2 regions of the Paenibacillus sp. ALJ109b genome follow, and region 2 is predicted to be linked to the other one. Evidence: riboswitches for the same ligand, from Rfam matches in the RefSeq annotation. Region 2 holds a riboswitch; the other holds the start of a gene.

Region 1 (5,140 bases), on a different contig from region 2:
CCTGCGGCGAGACGTTCACTTGGTATGATAGTAGGGCGTGATACGGCTCATCTGGATGAACCGGAGATTGTGCGGGGAACGGTGGAGACTGTGGCGGAGAATATCGTGGATGCTATCGTCTCTCCACTGTTCTATGCCCTGATTGGTGGTGCACCACTTGCCATGGCCTATCGGGCGGTGAATACACTGGATTCCATGGTAGGTTATAAAAATGAAAAATATCTGCATCTCGGTTGGGCGTCTGCCCGTCTGGATGATTGGGCCAATTGGATTCCCGCGCGGCTTACCGCTTTGCTGTTGATTATGGGAGCTTGGTTCATGAAGCTGGATGCCAGAGGGGCTGCACGCATGGTGTCCCGGGATGCACGACTTCACCCAAGCCCAAATAGCGGTTTCCCCGAGTCGGCGGTGGCCGGAGCGCTGGGCATAAGACTTGGCGGGCATAACGTATATCACGGAGTAGCTTCATTTCGCGCATATATGGGCGAGCCGTCAAGACGGATGGAAGCAGAAGATATTGTACGAACAACACGGCTTATGTTCTGGTCGGCAGGTTCTTTTGTTTTAGTATGTTGGTTGGTCACCTTAGGGATATGGTCTGCTGGAGGTGCACTGTTATGGAGATAGAAGCTGGACCTAGTGGCATGCAAAGTCGTGAGCTTATTTTGATACGTCATGGTACAACGGCGTGGAACTTGGAAAAAAGGTATCTTGGGCATTCCGACATCGGACTGTTGCCTGAAGCAGAGCAGGAGCTATCTTCGCTGCGTGAGCAATTCAGCAATATCACATGCGACGCCCTATATTGCAGTGATCTGCTGCGTTGTCAGCAGACACTTGCACACATTGCATCACCCCAAACAGGACAGGCCAAGCTTGATCCCCGACTAAGGGAGATTGACTTTGGTCAGTGGGAGGGGTTGACCTACGATCAGCTTAAGGACAATCCAAAGTACCGAGACTGGATCGATGCGCCCCAGGAGGTAACGCCACCGAGTGGCGAGCCTTGGACAGCATTTGCTGCGCGGATTGATTCATTTATGAAAGAGAGTCTGATGTCCTTTTCACCAATACTTCACTCTCGCAGCATAAATGTGCCAAAAGTAGCCGTGATTACGCATGGTGGTGTTATTCGTTATATGGTGTCACGTCTCATTCCGAATCAAGATTTCTGGGATACGCAGGTGGTACCAGGACAAGCGATAAAGATCCGGCTGGATGGCGATGGGGACAGCTGGGTTGGAACCAGATTGACTTTTCCGTAAATCGGGTTGTAAGGATGTACAATATAACCTATAATCACAACAGAAGTGTGACTTAGCAAGTGCATCATCGGATGGAGGCTCAACAAGCTCTACCAAGGAATGCTCACTTGAATGGTTAAACAATATTAGCGACCATGGGTCCCGTAGCAATGTTTCATGGGTTCATATGAGGCCATGAACGGCAAACGGGTGAAATAGGGAAGCCGGTGTAAATCCGGCACGGTCCCGCCACTGTAAATCAGGATGAATTCCTGTAAGTCAGGTTACCTGCCCTGGACGTATAAACCGGTGTTCCTTCGAGGAAAGGACAGCGTTTCGGGCAGTTCTCTTTGCATATACAGCGCCAAGCTGACCATGCACAGATCGCCACATGCGAGACGTCATCCCTGATCCTGACCCAAGGATTGGGGATTTTATTTTTTCATATAAGATGAACCGAATATTACACGAGAACGAAGAGTGCAGAACCAATCTGAAGAAGCGTATGCGTTCGCCTAAAAGCTTTCTGAAAGAAAGCTGCATCGGAAGCATATGCTTATCACCGGATTTTCCCCTTTTCAAAAAGGGGATCAAAAAAATCTGGGGATAACAGCGATCGGAAGATGGTACTGCAATCGTAGTGGCCTAGTGTAAAGTTTTATTGGATCAACTTATATAGGAACACAAATTCAAGCGGAATTGGGACAGGAGCACTACTCACTAGAATGGATAGAGAAGGGGAGAATGAACACAATGAATTTCAAGACATGGAAAGGCGTAGCGTCACTGCTAAGCGCAGCGATGCTGGCACTGACGTTGGCCGGATGTGGTACAACAACAACGAACGAGGGTACAGGAACCTCGCAACCTGCACAGGAGCAATCCCAGGAACAGGCGCAGACAGATCTCAAAACACAATACCCACTCACGGTTACAGATGCTACGGGTGAATCATTTACCTTTGATAAAGCACCAGCCAAAATCGTATCTGTATCTCCAGCTGAAACGGAATCCCTGTTCGCACTCGGATTGGACGAGCAGATCGTAGGGGTATCCGACTATGACGATTATCCGGAAGCAGCAACAAAGAAACCAAAAATGGGCGGCATAACAAAGCCTAATGAAGAGTCGATCATTGCGGCTGAAGCAGATATCGTATTTACAGGTATCTCGATGAGCGAAGAGTCGGTGAAGAAACTGCGCGATCTGGGCATTACCATTTTCAAAACAGATCCTAAATCAGTGGATGATGTGATGAACAACATTGAAACATTTGGTAAAATCACGGATCATCAGGAAAAAGCACAGGAGATCATCACCCAAATGAAACAGGATGTGGCTGATGTAACTGAAGCTGTGAAGGCAGTTAAACCAGAAGAGAAGAAAAAAGTATATGTTGAGTTCTCCCCAGGTTGGACTGTGGGTAAAGGCGAATTCATGGATGAATTGATCACACTTGCCGGAGGAAACAACGTAGCTTCCGACTTGACTGGCTGGAACCAGATTAATGAAGAGAACATTATTGCTTCCAATCCGGACGTCATTCTGTTTGCGAACGATGTTATTGACGAAAATTCCAAAACATTGGATCAAATTATCAAAGCACGTAGTGGATGGGATCAAATCACGGCTGTGAAAAACGATGCAGTCATCGGTCTGGATGCCAACCTGTTGAGCCGTCCGGGACCACGGGTAACCCAAGGTCTGAAAGAAGTAGCCAAAGCGATCTACCCTGATCTGTTCAAATGAGTAAAAAGCTGGCAGTGTACGGAACGGCCGGAATTGTGCTGCTTGTGTTAACCGTGCTCATCTGCACGGGCATCGGTTCGGTTGCCCTGCCTGTCCGGGACATTGCGGGCATCTTGCTTCATCGCATTCCCTGGCTGGGCGACTGGATTGTTCCTGACTGGAATACAGCAGCAGAACAGATTATATGGAAGGTCAGATTCCCACGTGTACTGCTTGCCGTGCTTGTAGGTGCATCGCTGGCGATTGCCGGAACTGGATTCCAGGGGGTTCTTCGTAACCCTCTGGCTGATCCGTTTACCCTGGGCGTATCGTCCGGTGCATCGGTAGGTGCGGCTTTTCTGATTTTTTTCGGATTGCAGTATGCACTGATTGGGATCTGGACTCTGCCACTGGTCGCGTTTCTGACGGGAGTAATAACATTGTGGTTTGTGCTGGCCCTCGCTCGTGAGGGACGCAAAATACCGACACACAGCCTCATTCTGGCTGGTGTGGTCATGCAAAGTTTCCTGGGAGCAGTAGTCTCCTTCCTGTCGACCATGTCGAAGCAGACAATTAATGAAATTATATACTGGACGATGGGAAGTCTGGCACTGCGTGGGTGGTCGTATACGGCCATCCTTTTCCCGTATTTTGTACTGGGGCTGATTTTCCTCTGGAGCCGTGCGCGTTCGTTGAATGTGCTTGCTTTGGGGGAACGACAGGCTGCGCATATCGGGGTTAAGGTGGATGGATTGAAACTGTCGGTGTTAGCGGTGGGTACGCTGCTTACCGCAGGCGCTGTCTCCGTATCCGGCGTGATTGGCTTCGTCGGCTTGGTCATTCCGCATATTCTTCGGCTCATCGTCGGACCTGATTATCGCTTGCTGGTGCCTTTGTCAGCGATTGGGGGAGCCATCTTCATGGTCTGGGCAGATACGATTGCACGCTCATTGCTGGCCCCAACCGAAATTCCGCTGGGTGTAGTTACGGCTTTTGTTGGAGCGCCATTTTTTGCGTATTTGCTACACCGGAACAAAAAGCTGCGGAAGGGGATGATGCCATGAGTACATTCATGAAAACAGACCTTACCAAGAGTCGGCCGATGATAGAAGTCAAAGAAGCTGGTAAAATGTATGGTAACCATCGGGCTCTGCATGCGGTGGACTGGAAAGTCACAGAGGGTGAATGGTGGGGCGTTGTTGGTCCAAACGGCAGTGGAAAATCGACTCTGCTTCAGCTACTTGCCGGAACCGAACAGCCGAACGATGGCAGCATACAGATTGATGGACGCGACATTTCATCATACACCCGTAAAGATCTGTCGCGCATGATTGCTGTCTTGCAGCAGGATGGACTGCCGGCCATCTCTTATCCCGTAAGGGATGTTGTCGAGATGGGACGTTACCCTTACCAGAACTGGCTTGGCAAAGAACCGTCGGATGGAGCAGCGGTAGTTGATAAGGTGTTAGAGGAGTTGGGTCTGAGTGACATGGCCGAACGACCTTTGGATGCACTGAGTGGCGGGCAACGGCAGCGGGTTGCGCTTGCCAAAGTCATGGCTCAGGAACCCAGGCTATTATTGCTGGACGAGCCAACCACCTTTCTCGATATCAAATATCAATTGCAATTCATGGAGTTATTATCAGCGTGGCGTCAAAAAAATCATATTACGATTGTGGCGGTGCTGCATGATCTGAATCTGGCCGCGCAATTTTGCGATCATATTCTGGCGCTGCGTGACGGGACTTGTGTAGGCAGTGGCACACCCCATTCGTTGATGACGGAAGAGAACATCCGGGAGATCTTCCGGGTGAGCCCGGCCATGGTGAATCATCCCGACAATGGATTGCCACAGCTTTTGCTAAGACGAGAGAAGAAATGAATGAAGCGGGGGAGACCCCATATTTTGATAAAGGAAGTGCTGGCTGTATGAATAATGAACAGGTGTTGGAACAGTTAATTGGTCGGATCGTGGGTCCACATGAGGCAGTTGCGGCTGAGGCTTCCGCGCATGTGGATGCATTGACGAAGCCTCCCGGCAGTCTGGGCAAGCTTGAACAGCTAGTTATTCGTCTGGCGGGAATCACCGGTGAGGCTCGGCCTTGCTTTGATCAAAGAGCTGTCATCGTTATGGCTGCGGATCATGGGGTGGTTGAAGAAGGGATTAG
Region 2 (16,295 bases):
TAGGTGTAGATAACAATCGAATCAGCAAATACATCCATCCTACGCTAAGTTCGGTGAACCAACCCAAGTATACGATGGGGGCCATTCTTATGGAGAAGATGATTGATACGATGAATACGAATGAATTTCAGGATAAACGTGTATTTAAAGTCGACTCGGAGCTGCTTGTTCGAGGTTCCTCTTCCTTTAAAATAACAATATAAAGCGCACCCGTGACAGGTGCGCCTAGTTTAATTTTATTTTCTCATGTTCTTAATGCACAATGATGCTTAACGCATTCAACAAATCAGCCTGCTTCACCGGCTTGGTCAGGACCGCATCGAAGACTTCTGCTTCATGCGGATCGATATGCATGCCATACGGAATCAGCACTATGACCGGGGAATCTGTAACCAGGCGCTTCAACTTGTGTACAAAATCCACAGCACCGCCCTCCAGCAATCCCATATCCACAACGGCCACATCCGGCTTAAAGCCCTCCTGAATCCAGTCGTACGCTTCGGTCGTAACCGAGGTCATATGCACATCCATCTCCCATCTGCGCATCAGGGAAGAGGCCCCTTGCAGAATGTCAGGGTCCTTGGCAAGCAGCACCTTTTTGCCCTTAAGTCGATGCTGAATATTGGCAAGCTGAGGCAGTTCCCAATGTCTGCGGAGCGGCAGGCAGATCTCGAATTCTGTCTCCTTGTCTCCCATGCCATGCACCTGAATACGGCCGTTCATAAGGATGGCGAGGTTTTGGCTGACCGCCAGTCCGAGATTGGTTCCAACCAGCTTCTGTGTACTTATATTTCCGTCCAGATTGTTAATTGATCTAAGCTTATTGTCCGAAGACAACATGCGTCCGGTGTATTTCACTTGGAGTTGAAGGATACCCTCATCCTCTGCATCTCCACCATCTACGGTTGCTGTAATCAATACCGAACCTGTCCGTGTTGAATCTAGAGCATACTGAATGACATGGGCCAATAGTTGCCCGATCTTGATTTCATCCCCGACAAAAACCTGGGACACATTCAGATCAAGGTTCAATCCCAGCTCAATGTTCTTGCTCAGCGCCAGTCCCGCATAGAGATAAACGGTATTTTCAATCGTCGCTACCAGATCAAATGGATCATCATGTACGACCGTTTTGCCTGCATCATTGACGTTATTAAAACTCATCATGTTATTCAACAGGGAAAGCAGAATATTACCGCTGGTTTCAATCATATTCACATATTCTGTCTGCTCGTCCGACATATCCGGTGTACGCATCAGGTCGGTTAATCCCAGAATGCCGTTCAGGGGATTACGAATCTCGTGGCTCATCAGCGACAGCATCTGCGTCTTGGTCATCGCCTCAGACTCCGCACGTTCCTTCTCTGCCTGCAATTGCTCTTGTAATTGCTCCGAATCATTCAGCTTCTGTTCCTGAACTTGAAGCGTATCTTCCAGATCCACCACATACCCGAGAAAAACGGCCATGGCCTGCAGTGTTTTCATATCCGTTTCACTGATCACATAATCAGGATCATCCATCAGACAGATCGTACCGAACGTTTCCCCGGACCTCCGCATAATGGGAATCCCTACAAAGAAACGATTTCCCAGTCCGCTTGTTACGTCCATTGATTTCGTAAGAGGATGTTCACATGTATCCGTGATGATCAGACTGCTGCCCTTATCTCTTAATACCAGGCTGCAATATGAAGCTTCAAATGGAAGTTCACTACCTTTGGCGATCAACTCTTCCTCGCGGTTAAAAGCCTCGATAATAACATTGGTCACGCCATCATTCGTGGCAACGAAGATGGTGTTCACCTTTAAGATTCCGCTTAATACGTCAACAATATGGGACGCGGCTTCCTGTATATTTTCATAGAAGCCCCTTGTAATGCTTACCGTTCCCATGACTCACCCCTCTTGTCTTAGCTGCATTTCAAACCCGTATTCCACAGTATGATTCAATCGATTAACGAGGGTTCAATATTCCGAAACAGCTGTCACAAACTATTCATATATGAAGTTTTCTATCCTTTTTTTTCAAGCATCGTCAACTGAACTTGCACGGTAAATAGAAATTATACGCTTACCCTGAAGCTTTGAAAACCTCTATCATTCAGGGCTATAAATCATGACAGTCGACCAGCTTCTCCCATGTGATCATTATCACACCTAAATAACAATATATAGTTTATAAATGGATAAAGAAACTCTACATGTAGTGTTCAGTGAATGAACATTATCCCTATACAATTTCAATTTCATTATTTAGGAGGAACTGATATGAACATGCTTGAGTATGCCTCTCCACCGGCATCCGATCAGCTATCTGACCTGGGAAGACGAATTATTGGTGCTGAAGACGCCGATACGCTGAGGGAGAATGCCAATCTGAACGGAGACTCATTCAGCGGCAAGATGAGCAGGCTCGGTTCGGAGACCGCCAAGTGGCATGCTCTGCGTCATGTGCTGCCTAAGGAGCTCGCTCTAGCTGTGGAGAACGGGGATCTGTATGTACACGATCTGGATCAGTATGCCCTTGGAACGACCAACTGTATCTTTATTCCGTTCGACCGGCTGCTGGCCTCCGGATTCAATACCGGCAACGGTTCGGTTCGTACACCACAGACGATCATGTCTGCCATGGCACTGGTGGCTATTATTTTTCAATCCCAGCAGAACAGCCAGTACGGCGGTGTATCCGCCAATAAAATCGACTGGGATCTCGCACCTTATGTGAAGCGTTCGTTTCGTAAGCATTACCGGAAGGGACAACGGCTGTTCGAGGAGATTGCCTCAATTGAGGATGAGCAACTGCATCTGGATAGCGATGAAGCAAAGGAGAAGTGTCCTCGAGCCTTTGCCTTTGCCTATGAAGAAACGGAACTGGAGACCGAACAGGCTGCCGAATCCCTGATCCATAATCTGAACACCATGAGCAGTCGTGCTGGGGGACAAATTCCGTTCACTTCGCTGAACTACGGACTATGCATTTCAGCCGAAGGTCGACTCGTGTCCCGGTCGTTGCTGGAAGCGACCATTCGGGGACTGGGTAACGGAGAAACTCCCGTGTTTCCACAACATATTTTCCAGTGCAAGCAAGGAATTAACCAATCTGAGGGAGATCCGAATTATGATTTATTCCGACTTGCTGTGACCTGTTCCTCACGGCGCATGTATCCGAACTTTGTCAATGTGGATGCTTCCTTCAACCTGCCCTATTATCAACCGGAAGATCCCGATACGATCATTGCGACGATGGGATGCCGGACACGCACACTTGCTGATCGCTTCGGACGCAATCGTCAGAGCGGTAAAGGGAATCTGTCCTTTAACACCATCAATCTGGTCAAGCTCGGCATTCGATATGGGATCTGCCAGGGAGCAAGAGCCATCGCTGACCGGGCTGGCTTCTATACGGCGCTGGAATCGGTCATGCACAATGCTACGGATGGTCTGCTGCACCGGTATCGAATTCAGATGAACCAGCCTGCCAAAGCATCGGACTTCATGATGCGGGAAGGAGTATGGGAAGGCGGTGAACAATTGGCTCCAAATGAACCGGTGGCCGATCTGTTGAAACATGGTACGTTATCCCTTGGTTTTATCGGACTTGCTGAATGTATGACCGCTCTATATGGCCGTCACCATGGACAAGACCTCCATGTACATCGAGAAGCCTTGAATATCATTCGTACGATGAGAGAATTCTGTGACCGGATGAGTGAGCAGCACAACCTGAATATCACCTTGTTCGCTACGCCCGCTGAGGGCCTATCCGGCAAATTCACCAAGATCGATCGTGAGCGATACGGCAGCATCTCAGGGGTCAACGACAGGGAATACTACACCAATTCATTTCACATTCCGGTCTATCATACGCTTCCTGCCTATCGCAAGATTGAACTGGAAGCCCCCTTCCACTCACTATGTAATGCCGGAGCGATCTCATATGTCGAACTCGACGGGAATGTAAGGGCCAATACCGCCGCTTTCCAACGAATCGTTCAATACGCGCTGGCCCAGGACATTGGGTATTTCTCCATTAATCACCCGATTGACCGTTGTCCGTCCTGTGGCTATGAGGGCGTTATTGGAGATGTATGTCCCGGATGTGAGGCTCATGAAGACCATGTACATTTCCAGCGACTGCGCCGGGTTACGGGATATCTGACCGGTGACTATAAAGTGCGCTTCAATGGGGCGAAGCAGGCCGAAGTGAGAGACCGGGTGAAACACCGGTGAATCTGTATGGTTACATCCCGGAATCAGTGAACGAGGGGCCTGGCCTGCGTGCCGTGTTGTTCATCAGCGGATGCCGCCACGCTTGTCCGGGCTGTTTCAGCCCCGGCTCATGGAGCTTCCGTGCAGGCGAACCATTTACGGAGAAGGGTCAGCAGCAGATTTTGCATGAAGTGACCTCACACCCCTTGCTGGAAGGGGTAACGTTATGCGGAGGTGATCCTTTTTTCTCTGCAGCAGAATGCGCCTCCTGGGTTCGGCAGCTTCGGGCTGCTCGACCTGATCTGACTGTATGGGCATACACGGGGTTTGTATATGAGGAACTGATTACAGACCCGTCACGGGCGGAGTTATCCCGGCTATGCGACGTCATTATCGATGGGCCTTACATCGCAGCTGAGCGTGATGTGTCTCTTCCTTTTCGCGGCAGTCGTAATCAGCGCATCGTTAATGTGGGTGCAACAATGGCTGGCCAGACAATCGTTACCATGCAGTTAGATGCATAGTAACGATTTTTTATTTAGGGGAATCAAGCACATCTTGCGAGATAATTTGCTTCATTTTAAGGAGCCAAATCTACCAAGTAAATCAAGGATTAATAGAACAAAATTTTATTTCCGATCGGATTAGTAATATATGTTGCAAGCCCGTAGGTTATCGTCTATGATTGGTAGCATAAGAGCAAGTATACGACGATTGCATCATGATACAATCTATCATCTATGCTTGGTCGCCAATTTCATAGCCAGAGATGTGTACGCACATTTCTGCACACGGAAACAGGTGCCGACCGCGCTACATGCGTGGTCAGGCTTAAAAGGGAAGCACGGTGTAAGTCCGTCGCGGTCCCGCCACTGTATACGGGGAGTCTATGCATATAATCCACTGGTGCAACCACCGGGAAGGAATGCATATGGCCATGATCCGCAAGCCAGGAGACCTGCCTGTTTCGACAGCATCGCATGACCTACGGAAGATAGGGAGGTGTTAGAGCAGCCGCTACAACTACTTATAGCAGGTGTTCTTTCCCATTCTATCTTTGTGCACAGTCGTCATTCATGATGCCTGTTTCTCGGGGTATGGAATCGGAAGGAATGCCTTTTTTTGATGCCTTCAAAAGAAACACACCACAATAGCTTCAACTTGATGAGTTTACCTATTATAAATGAGGAGGAATTTTACATGTCGCAATCACAGCAACAAGTACTGACAGGCAACCTCGGTTATCCCCGCATCGGTGCGGGGCGCGAATGGAAAAAAGCACTGGAGTCCTTCTGGGCTGGCCGAATCGATGAATCCACGCTTTATCAGGAGCTGACCACGCTTCGGTTGCAGGATCTGAAGAAACAGCAGGCACAGCAGCTCGATCTGATTCCTGTGGGCGACTTCTCCTACTATGATCATATTCTTGACGTATCCGCGATGTTTGGCGTCGTTCCTGAGCGCTTTAACCATACAGGCGGACCGGTATCCGTATCTACTTATTACGCCATGGCCCGGGGTAATGATCAGGCAACGGCCTGTGAGATGACCAAGTGGCTGAACACCAACTATCACTACATCGTACCTGAGATTCATAATGATACTGCATTTGCATTGCTTGAAAATAAACCCCTTGCCGCCTATCGCGAAGCGAAGCAGGAGCTTGGGCTGGAAGGTAAACCGGTTGTCGTCGGCCCGTACTCATATGTACGGTTCGCCAAAGGCTATGACTCGGAACACTTTGCAGAGATCGTCACACGCCTCGTTCCCGTATACGCCCAGCTTCTGTCTGAGCTTCAAGCAGAAGGCGTACAGTGGGTACAGATCGACGAGCCTGCTCTAACGCTGGCTGTCTCTTTCGAAGATGAAGCCTTGCTGCAACAGGTGTATGCTGCCTTGGCACAAGCTGCACCGGAGTTGAAGCTGCTGCTTCAAACGTATTTCGAATCGGTGGAAGCTTATCCGGTCGTGACAGCTCTGCCTGTTGCCGGAATCGGCCTGGACCTGGTCCACGGCTATGAAGGCAACCTCGCCAGCCTGCGGGAGCATGGCTTCCCGCAGGATAAATGGTTGGGCGCCGGTGTCATCGACGGGCGCAACATCTGGCGCGCCGATCTCGCAGAGACGGCGAAGCTGCTGGAACAGGTGGCTGAATTCGCAGCCGAAGGCAAGTTGATCATTCAGCCTTCCTGCAGCCTGTTGCATGTACCGGTTACTGCCGCTCAGGAGAGCGCGCTTGATCCGGTACTGCGCAATGCCCTGGCCTTTGCCGACGAGAAGCTGGAGGAAATTGCGACGCTCGGCACGTTGTTGTCCGGCGGTGCGAAGCAGGCGGACCAAGCAGCGGCTTTGGCTGAAGCCAGCCGCCGCGCCCAGGCAAGCACCGAAGCGGTGCGCCTGCTGAGCGAGTCCGAATCACGGACACGCCTGAGTGGTGCGCCTGCAGGGGTGCACGCTGATGAGCAGCTGCTTCGTAACGCGTCATTCCAGGAGCGACGCGAATTGCAGCAGCAAAAATGGTCGCTCCCGCTGCTGCCAACAACAACTATTGGCAGCTTCCCGCAAACGGCTGATGTGCGCAAAGCACGTGCACTCTTCCGTAAAGGGGAGTGGAATGCGGAGCAATATGACGCTTATGTGCGTGAACAGATCCAGGAGTGGATTACCATCCAGGAGGAAATTGGTCTGGATGTGCTGGTACACGGTGAGTTCGAACGTACCGATATGGTCGAGTTTTTCGGTGAGAAGCTGACCGGATTTGCCTTCACAAAAAATGGCTGGGTACAGTCCTACGGCTCACGCTGCGTGAAGCCACCTGTAATCTACGGAGATGTGCTGTTCAATGAACCGATGACGGTGAAAGAAACGGCGTATGCCCAGACACTGACCAGCAAACCGGTGAAAGGCATGCTCACAGGTCCGGTAACGATCCTGAACTGGTCCTTTGTCCGCTCGGATATTCCACGCAGTGAAGTATCCTACCAGATTGCTCGCGCCATTCGGGACGAGGTTGAAGCGCTGGAGCAAGCAGGCATTGAGATGATTCAGGTCGATGAGCCAGCTCTGCGTGAAGGACTTCCACTCAAACGGAGCAAGTGGGATGAGTACCTGCAATGGGCCGTGGAATCCTTCCGTTTAGCTACTGCAACCGTAAAACCAACAACGCAGGTGCATACCCATATGTGCTACTGCGAGTTCGATGATATTATTGAAGCCATCAGCGACCTGGATGCAGATGTGATCTCGATCGAGACATCCCGTAGCCATGGGGAACTGGTAGGCAGCTTCGAGCAGAATACGTATGACAAAGGCATCGGACTCGGCGTATACGATATCCACAGTCCGCGTGTTCCAGGAAAGGACGAGATGTTGAATATGATTGAGCGTGCACTTCAAGTGCTGCCAGCAGATCTGTTCTGGGTGAACCCTGACTGCGGACTGAAAACACGTGGTAAAGCCGAAGTTGTAGATGCATTGAGCATCATGGTGGACGCTGCTCGTACAGCAAGAGAACGAGTAACCGCTGATTCCTCAATCTAAACGAAGCTTGTGATTGCAAATAAAAGCCTCCGAATTCCTTCGGAGGCTTTTTTCATTTACCATCATTCTATTTGTTTATCTTGATAGGTCTTTTTATCCGACTTAATGAATCTCGAAATGGCTGACACGTACTCCTGCGGACAACACAAGGTATACATCCTGTTGACCTGTTACGCCTTTCAGGTCCGCCTTAACCGTGGACCACTGCTGGGCCTCGCCTTGTGCCAGTTCCACGCGTCCTGCCAGTGTACCGTCAGGTGCGCCCAATCGAACTTCCAATACCGCATCTGCCTGCTCTGATGATACACGAGCTTCAAGCGCTGCTGCATTGCTGCCCAGATCTGCATCCTTGAAGGCAATCCATCCTTGTTCACCAACCACACGGACAGAAGTTCCGCCCTCTTTGCTCTCATCCAGATCCACACCGAAGTATGCATCGTAATTTTCGGCGCGAGTAGCCACACCCAGATTACGTGCAGGAATGGTCTCCCCTTGTACTGTCAGGTCAGCAACAAGCTGAACATCGGCAGAAGATTTGCCCACCATAATGGAATAGGTGCCGCTTTCGACCACATAACGATCACGGGTTACATCCCAGATCGCCAGTTCCTGAACTGGCAGTGTGAAGCTGACTTTTACTGTAGCTCCAGCTTCAATATGAAGACGACGGAAACCTTTTAACGTTTTGAGTGGACGTTTCACACGGGACTGCCCGGCACGCACATACAACTGCACAACCTCATCACTGGCGATCGTTCCTGTATTTGTCACATCCACATGCACAGTAATGATCTCTTCGACTCCAGCTTGGGCCGGGTTCAGCTCCAAATTACTGTATTTAAACGATGCATACGTTAATCCATGTCCGAATGGATACAGTACATCACCTTCAAAATACTGATACGTACGTCCGGATTGAATGATATCGTAGTCTCTGATATCAGTCAGCTGATCTGCGGATTGTACCCACGTCATATTCAGGCGGCCTGCTGGTGCATAATCGCCATATAATACGTCAGCTATAGCGTTCCCCAACTCTTGTCCTGCATGGGATGTATACAATACAGCCGGAATGTTCTCCTGCACCCAGTTGGACGTGAACGGGTAACTTCCCACGATAACTACAACGGTATTTGGATTCGCTGCATACACGGCTTCAACCAGACGCTGCTGGGATTCAGCCAGGTCCAGACTTGGGCGGTCGATCTCTTCTTTACCATTTACAAGCGGATTGTTGCCGACAAATACAATCGCCGTCTCCGCTTCCTTCGCGGCCGCTACTGATTCTTCCAATCCATTCACCACAATATCCTTTTTGAACGTTTCCGTAGCACCGAAAGATTTCAACTCTTCGGATACCGCAAACACATCGTTTCCACCATTGGGTGCCGTTACTGTTTTACCGTTCCAAGTCGTCAGCCCCACGCTTCCGTCTTGTTGTGGCAACAGATGGAATACTTCCTTCACAAACCAGCCATATACTTCATCCGCTGATGCCGTAACCGTTTCTTCATCCGTCGTCAGGTATTTCCCATTACTGTCTGCCTTCAGCGTGTAACTGCCAAAGCCCCAGTCACTAAGTGTAAATGTCTCCGCATTTCCCGAAGCAATGATGGATGATTTCTCATCTTCAGCCAATCCGACAGCCTTGCCGCTTGCGACGGAAGTCAATGTAATTCGGTCATTGCCATCCTTGAATGCAACCTTGTCGCTTCCTACTTTGCCGCTGATCGCTTCAAGCGGGGATACGCTATATGGCATAGTGCCTGCATACCAGTCACGATAGACCGTTCCGCCCAGTTGACCAATCACAGCCACTTTGCCGGATTTTGTTTTATCCAGCGGCAGTGTGCCTTTATCATTTTTGAGCAGTACCACTTGTTCTCTCGCTGCTCTCAGTGACAGGGCCTTCGCCTTCTCCGTCATCATTGCTTCTTCACCAATCGAAGCATATGGATTGCCCTCAGCCGGATCGAATTCACCCAGACGGAAACGCACACGGAACGTATTGAACAACGCCAGATCGATGTCTTCCATTGTGAGTGTGCCTTGCTCCAGCCCTTCACGCAGTGCCTGTTTCGACAGATCCGCATCATCGGTAATGCTGTCAATTCCGGCTTTGACGGACTCTACTGTTCCTGGTGTGTGGGAATCATAGTATTTATGATCGTTCTTGATCCCCATGACATCCCCTGCATCACTTACGATGAAGCCATCCATGCCCCATTCGCCCTTCACAATCTCGTTTACAAACGGATGCAGCAATGCTGGTGTACCATTAATAGAGTTGTACGCGGTCATCATTGACTGCGCGCCGCCCTCTTTGAACGGTTTCTCGAACGCCTTCAGATAATATTCACGCATGTTGCGCGGATCAATGCTCGATGAACCACTGCCACGGTCCACTTCATTATTGTTTGCAAGGAAATGCTTCAATGTGGCAATCGCCTTGTAATACTTCGGATGATCGCCCTGAATTCCCTTAACCAAGGCCGTTGTCAGCTCAGCAGTCAGTTCCGGGTCTTCACCATAAGCCTCTTCGTTCCGACCCCAACGTGGATCACGCTCCATATCAACCGTAGGTGCCCACAAAGTCAGACCGTTTACTGCTGGATTGCGTTTGTAAAATACACGTGCCTCGTCTCCGATCACGGAGCCGATCTCTTTCATTAGGTCCGCATCCCAGGTACACGCCAGCCCTACTGGCTGCGGGAAGGAAGTCGCTTCGCCAAGCCAGGCCAGACCATGGGCTGCTTCTGTTCCGTGTTTATATGCTGCGATACCCAAGCGTTCTACTGGGGGTTGGTATTGCAGCATCGATTCGATTTTCTCATCTTCCGACAGACGGGAAACGAGGTCCTTTACACGTGTATCAAGCTCGAGCGTTGTATCCTGGAAAGGATATTTCGTTTGGTTGGTCATGATATGGAATCTCCTTTAGTAATTCATTGATTTATTTAGAATGATAGCGGATTCATAATTGGTAAATTAATACGATGTATTCTTGATGTATCCAACCTCACAATTCGAAGATTTAACCTTTTAGAACAAGCACTTTACAAGCCATCGTTAACTCTTCTTTTTATTTACTAAAACGGTTTCGGTAAATCTATCATATAGCATGTTTAGCAAAAAAAACAGGGGTGCTTCACAGGAAAATGTGAACTTTCCTCAGGAAAGTATGCGGACAATCGTTTTATTCTGGTACAGGATGGTAATCATGGATAGGAGTAAAGATATGACGTACTTATTGAGCTAGGCATAGTCCTTAATGAAAAAGAATATTGAAGGAGGAAAATCGAGTGAGTGACCATCAACAGCACCCCACGGGTTTGCCTTCCATTCCGGAATCGCTGTGGAGAGCAACAAACCCATTCAATGAATATCCGAAACTGACAGAAGATACAACCGCTGATGTAGCCATTATTGGTGCAGGAATTGCAGGCATTACAACAGCCTATTTGCTGGCCCAGAAGGGCATGCGTGTGGTTGTGCTTGAAGCCGGAAAAGTACTGGATGGCACAACAGGCCATACAACGGCCAAGGTATCGGCACAGCATGGCGTGATATTTGATGAATTGCTTCATCATTTTGGAGAAGAACAGGCCCACATGTATTATGAAGGCAATGCAACAGCTGCCAAGTGGATGCGCGATCTGGTAAAAGAGAAACAGATTGATTGCCAGTGGGCTGAGGAAGATGCCTATGTCTACATTCAATCCGAGGAAAATCTCAAAAAGCTGGAGATTGAGCTGACAGCCTATGGCAAGCTGAATATTCCTGGTCAATGGGTTGATCCCCTCCCCATCCCTGTTCCGTCCAGGGCAGGGATTAAGATGCCGGGACAGGCTCGCTTTGACCCGCTTAGTTATTTACATTACTTACTGGAATCCGCAGTCAAGAAAGGTGTACGCATCTACGAACATACAACGGTAACCGATGTAGAGGAGGATGCCTCGCTACATGTGCGGACATATGAGAATGGTCCATCCGTAACGGCCGAACATGTCGTTGTTGCCTCCCATTTCCCGGTCTATGACCCCGGATTTTATTTTTCACGGCTGCACGCTGAACGTTCCTATGCTGTTGTTGTTGAACCTCAGAAACCTTTCACCGGTGGCATGTATATCTCAGACGATGAACCCTATCGATCCCTGCGTACTGTCATTCATAAAGGGAAGGAACACATCATCTTTGGAGGGGAAAATCACAAAACCGGACAGGGCATCTGTACTGTCGGTCATTATGAAAATTTGGAGCGCTATGCAGCAGAAACATTTGGCATTCGCAACATCCCTTTCCGCTGGTCAGCCCAGGATCTGATCTCCATCGATAAGGTCCCTTACATTGGGCCAATTACTGGACGACATGAACGTGTCTATGTGGCTACCGGCTTTGCCAAATGGGGCATGACCACAGGAACGATGGCTGGGCATATCCTTACGGACCGGATTACCGGACGCGACAACGCTTACGCTGCTGTATTCGATCCTGCAAGATTCAAGGTAGACCCTGGTGTGAAAAACTTCCTTGTAGAGAATGTCAATGTAGCCGCGGAACTGATCTCCGGTAAAGTCGGCATTATTCACAAGAACACGGGAGAACTCGGCAACGATGAAGGCGCTGTTGTTCGCCATGATGGTAAACGTGCTGGCGCCTACAAGGACCCGACGGGCAAACTCTTTCTGGTGGATACTACCTGCACCCATTTGGGTTGTGAAGTGGAATGGAATGCTGGGGAACGTTCCTGGGATTGCCCATGCCACGGCTCACGCTTCGATTACGCAGGCAAAGTCATTGAAGGCCCTGCTGTTAAAGACCTTAAGGTGCTGGAAGCACAAGAATAAACTAAGCTGATACCCCCATCGTTGTATACCTTCATCCCATAGACCCGGATCGGAATCCGTCTTCAGACGGAAGTAACCGATTCGGGTTTTGCGTATGCTGATCTATAGATTAATTAGCGAGAAAACGAAGTTAGTCCAACTTAGCGGGACATCGTGATACGGAACTATTTTAAAATCACTACCTTGCATTAAACACTACCGGATGCTATGATGAATTCACGACTACTGAACAATACACACTAGTGATTGGATAGAGCAACAAGGAGGAACCCAAGTGAATGTTAATATTCAATTCAAAAAAGGGGTGCTGGAACTATGCGTCCTCGTGCTGATCAACCGCCAGGATCGTTACGGCTACGAACTGGCTCAGGCTGTATCCCAGCATATTGAAGTGGCGGAAGGTGCGCTGTATCCCCTTTTGCGGAGATTGGTCAATGACGGCTATTGTACGACTTACCTGCAGGAATCCAGTGAAGGCCCACCACGTAAGTACTATAAACTGTCTGATACCGGCCGTGACTATATGAAGACTCTAACGAATGAATGGAATAGTTTTGTGCGCAATGTCGCAAATCTTATAGAGGAAGGTACCCCAAATGAATAGACAACAATTCATGCAGGCAATGGAGATTCATCTAAGACCGATGGACCCGCTGGAACGGGCCGAATTGCTCGCTGATTATGAACAGCATTTTGAGATGGGATTAAGAGAAGGAAGAATGGAAGAAGAAATTGCACGGGAACTGGGGCATCCGATCGAGATTGCCAAAGAAGCTTTAGGTGACCGGTATGATGCATATACGCCAGGATCTGATCCGTTTTATGCGCCAACATTCGAAGAAATGCGTTCACAGCAAAAGAAGGGAAATCGGGCTGCACGCAACTTCTTCACGGCAATCGGACTTTTTTTCTTGAACATCATACTCGCGATTCCGCTAGGACTGACTCTGTGGTCGGTATGGCTCACCATTGCCAGTTTGTCGCTGCTGGTATTAGCCCCGGTTGCTGCTGCTGTGGATTTCTTATATCTCGGCCATTTCGAGTATTCTGAATTGTTCGTTTCGATTGGAGTATTCGGTATAGGCATCCTATTCGCCATTGCAACAAAATTGGTGTTTAAAGCCTTTAAGTCAATCACTCTTCAGTATATAAGATGGAATCAAAAGACGATGAAAGGGGATGTCTAATCATGAGCACCAAAAAATGGATTGCTTTAGCCATACTATGTATCGGCATCGGTTTGCTCGGAACCTCCATATACGGAGTTCAGTTCGGAGACAAGAGAGAGCCCTACTCCAAACGTTGGGAATTTAAAAATGATGAGCTGCACAATATCATGATGAATGCCAACTTAAGCGCAGATATTGAATTCGTTGTCAGTCCGGATTCCAATGGCTACATTGAAGTCGACGGAAAGTGGGACCCGGCCACCATTGAAGGTTTTAAACAGGCTTCGATAACAGATGGAACCTTTACGTTAAACCAGGAAGAGCGTTTGCGTTTGCAATTTTTCACACTTTATTGGAATAATCAGCAGCAAACAATTACGGTTGCGTTACCTGAAGGACATCAGCTGGATGAAGTTAACATCGTCTCTTCTTCCAGTGATCTGGATCTGAAGGGTCTGCATGCCAATACCTTGGACCTTAACACTACGTCTGGAAGCATTCACCTTCAGGATATTACCGTACCAACCATTCAACTCGATCTAACTTCAGGAGACATTAAAGCTGCGGCAATTGCGGGAGATATGGAAGTCAAACAAACTTCCGGAAGTTTCACGCTGAATGGCATTGATGGCGATGTGACCCGAAGTGTACAGTCAGGAGATACCAAAATTACGCAATTGAACGGTGCAGCAAATGTTAAGTTCACTTCCGGTAGTGTGAAAATTGAGCAAGAAGTTTCAGGTCCAATTGATGTATCGGGACAATCAGGAGATATTTCCATACAGGCAGCGCCCGATTTTGACGGCATTTACGATGCACAGGCCACATCCGGTGATGTAAATATACCTGATTCCCCCATGGTAAGCCGTGAGGTCATCAAAGCTCGCACCACTTCAGGCAGCATCAAGATCAAACAATCATAATAAATCATGATGAAGCAAATATTCGAACTGTGGGTAATATAGTATAATTAAATGCTAGTCCAATTCTAAGGAGGAGTTACCCACATGGAACTTAAAAATAAAACGGCTGTCATCACTGGCGCCGGTAAAGGTATTGGCCGTGCCATTGCTGAAGCACTTGCCAAGGAAGGTGTACATCTTGGACTTATCGCTCGGACGGCCTCCGATCTGGAGGCTCTCCAGCAATCGCTGAGCCAGGAATATGGTGTAAAAGTAACCAGTGCTATTGCGGATATTTCCGATCGTACTCAGGCTGAAGCAGCCGTAGCTGCGATTGAGATGGAGCTTGGCGCAGTCGACATTCTGATCAACAATGCAGGCATTGCAAGCTTCGGCACACTGCTGGACATGGACCCGGAAGAGTGGGAACGTATCCTGCATGTTAATGTCATGGGTACATACTATGTAACTCGTGCTGTACTGCCAAGCATGATTAAGGAAAGCAGCGGCAGCATTATCAACATCGCCTCCACCGCAGGCGAGCGTGGATTTGCTACAGGCTCAGCTTACTGTGCTTCCAAATTCGCACTGCTCGGCATGACCGAATCCCTAATGCAGGAAGTGCGCAAATCCAATATCCGAGTTACTGCGTTAACACCAAGTACAGTGAACACGGAGCTGGCAACTAATGCCGGACTCAAAATTGGAGATGAAGACCGCATGATGCAAGCGGAAGACGTAGCTGAACTGGCTTTGGCGACGCTCAAACTGTCGGACCGTGTATTTGTTAAAGCCGCAGGCATCTGGACAACTAATCCACAGTAAGCAGGATCAGTCAGACTATTTATAAAGAACAATGAATGACGGAAGCAACCATTTCTAATGATGCACTCCGTCGCCATCCAGCCGCCCGAGAAACCTCTGGGCGGCCTTTTACATATTCAGCAGCCGCCAACGTGTCCGAATATGATTCATCATGCTGATTCTCTACCCTTATGATTAATGCAGCGTTACTTCTCTCATTCTCCATTCCACGATCCTCAGCTTATGCGTTCCACAAATGGTCCAAATCCAACTCCTTGGACACGGCGATCAGTACTACCGCGGGCTCCTCCCCAATATTGGTTACTTCGTGGGGAACGATGGCATTCCAGCTGAATGAATCCCCCGCTTCCAGAATCTCTACATCCTCACACTGCTCTGCGCGAATTCGGCCTTGCAGAACCAGATGACTCTCTTCTCCGGCGTGCTTATTAACCCCAGTCGATGCACCTGCTGGCAGCTCTACAATGGACATGCGCATGGCACCCTTTGCCGTTAGATGCTGTACTTTGATCTGCCCACTTCCGGCAGTCGTCTCCTTGCGCTCATCCTTGCGCACCACGTTCATCCGCTGCTCCGGTGACAGCAGCAAGTATGGCAGTGGCACTTCCAGATAATCTGCGATACTTTCAAGCGTCGCGATGGACGGTGATGTTTTATTATTTTCCACGTTGCTGATAAACCCCTTGGACAGCCCCGTACCCTCGCACATTTGCATGATGGTGATCTGTTTTTGTTTGCGGATCGTACGAATGGCTAGACCAATATCCATGCTGCAATCCTCCCCCTTTGATCTGTATATCCGA

Evidence for each region. Region 2 has a riboswitch for cobalamin ahead of metE (5-methyltetrahydropteroyltriglutamate--homocysteine S-methyltransferase). Riboswitches for the same ligand answer to the same signal wherever they lie in the genome.
Region 1: it holds a riboswitch for cobalamin, as region 2 does, so the genes downstream of both, G3352_RS11595 (ABC transporter substrate-binding protein) here and metE (5-methyltetrahydropteroyltriglutamate--homocysteine S-methyltransferase) in region 2, are expected to answer to the same signal.

Annotation. Positions count from the first base shown of each region.
Region 1 covers NZ_JAAIFP010000008.1:411,921-417,060, forward strand. The annotation lists gene cbiB (adenosylcobinamide-phosphate synthase CbiB) at 1-627, shown strand, start outside; gene G3352_RS11590 (histidine phosphatase family protein) at 618-1,265, shown strand; cobalamin riboswitch at 1,407-1,554, shown strand; gene G3352_RS11595 (ABC transporter substrate-binding protein) at 1,989-2,993, shown strand; gene G3352_RS11600 (FecCD family ABC transporter permease) at 2,990-4,036, shown strand; gene G3352_RS11605 (ABC transporter ATP-binding protein) at 4,033-4,854, shown strand; gene cobT (nicotinate-nucleotide--dimethylbenzimidazole phosphoribosyltransferase) at 4,902-5,140, shown strand, end outside.
Region 2 covers NZ_JAAIFP010000015.1:229,655-245,949, forward strand. The annotation lists gene G3352_RS17015 (LacI family DNA-binding transcriptional regulator) at 1-203, shown strand, start outside; gene G3352_RS17020 (hybrid sensor histidine kinase/response regulator) at 253-1,893, opposite strand; gene G3352_RS17025 (anaerobic ribonucleoside triphosphate reductase) at 2,269-4,230, shown strand; gene nrdG (anaerobic ribonucleoside-triphosphate reductase activating protein) at 4,227-4,733, shown strand; cobalamin riboswitch at 4,992-5,189, shown strand; gene metE (5-methyltetrahydropteroyltriglutamate--homocysteine S-methyltransferase) at 5,410-7,749, shown strand; gene G3352_RS17040 (glycoside hydrolase family 3 C-terminal domain-containing protein) at 7,852-10,671, opposite strand; gene G3352_RS17045 (FAD-dependent oxidoreductase) at 11,052-12,596, shown strand; gene G3352_RS17050 (PadR family transcriptional regulator) at 12,871-13,200, shown strand; gene G3352_RS17055 (HAAS signaling domain-containing protein) at 13,193-13,783, shown strand; gene G3352_RS17060 (DUF4097 family beta strand repeat-containing protein) at 13,786-14,688, shown strand; gene G3352_RS17065 (3-ketoacyl-ACP reductase) at 14,773-15,492, shown strand; gene G3352_RS17070 (helix-turn-helix domain-containing protein) at 15,713-16,261, opposite strand.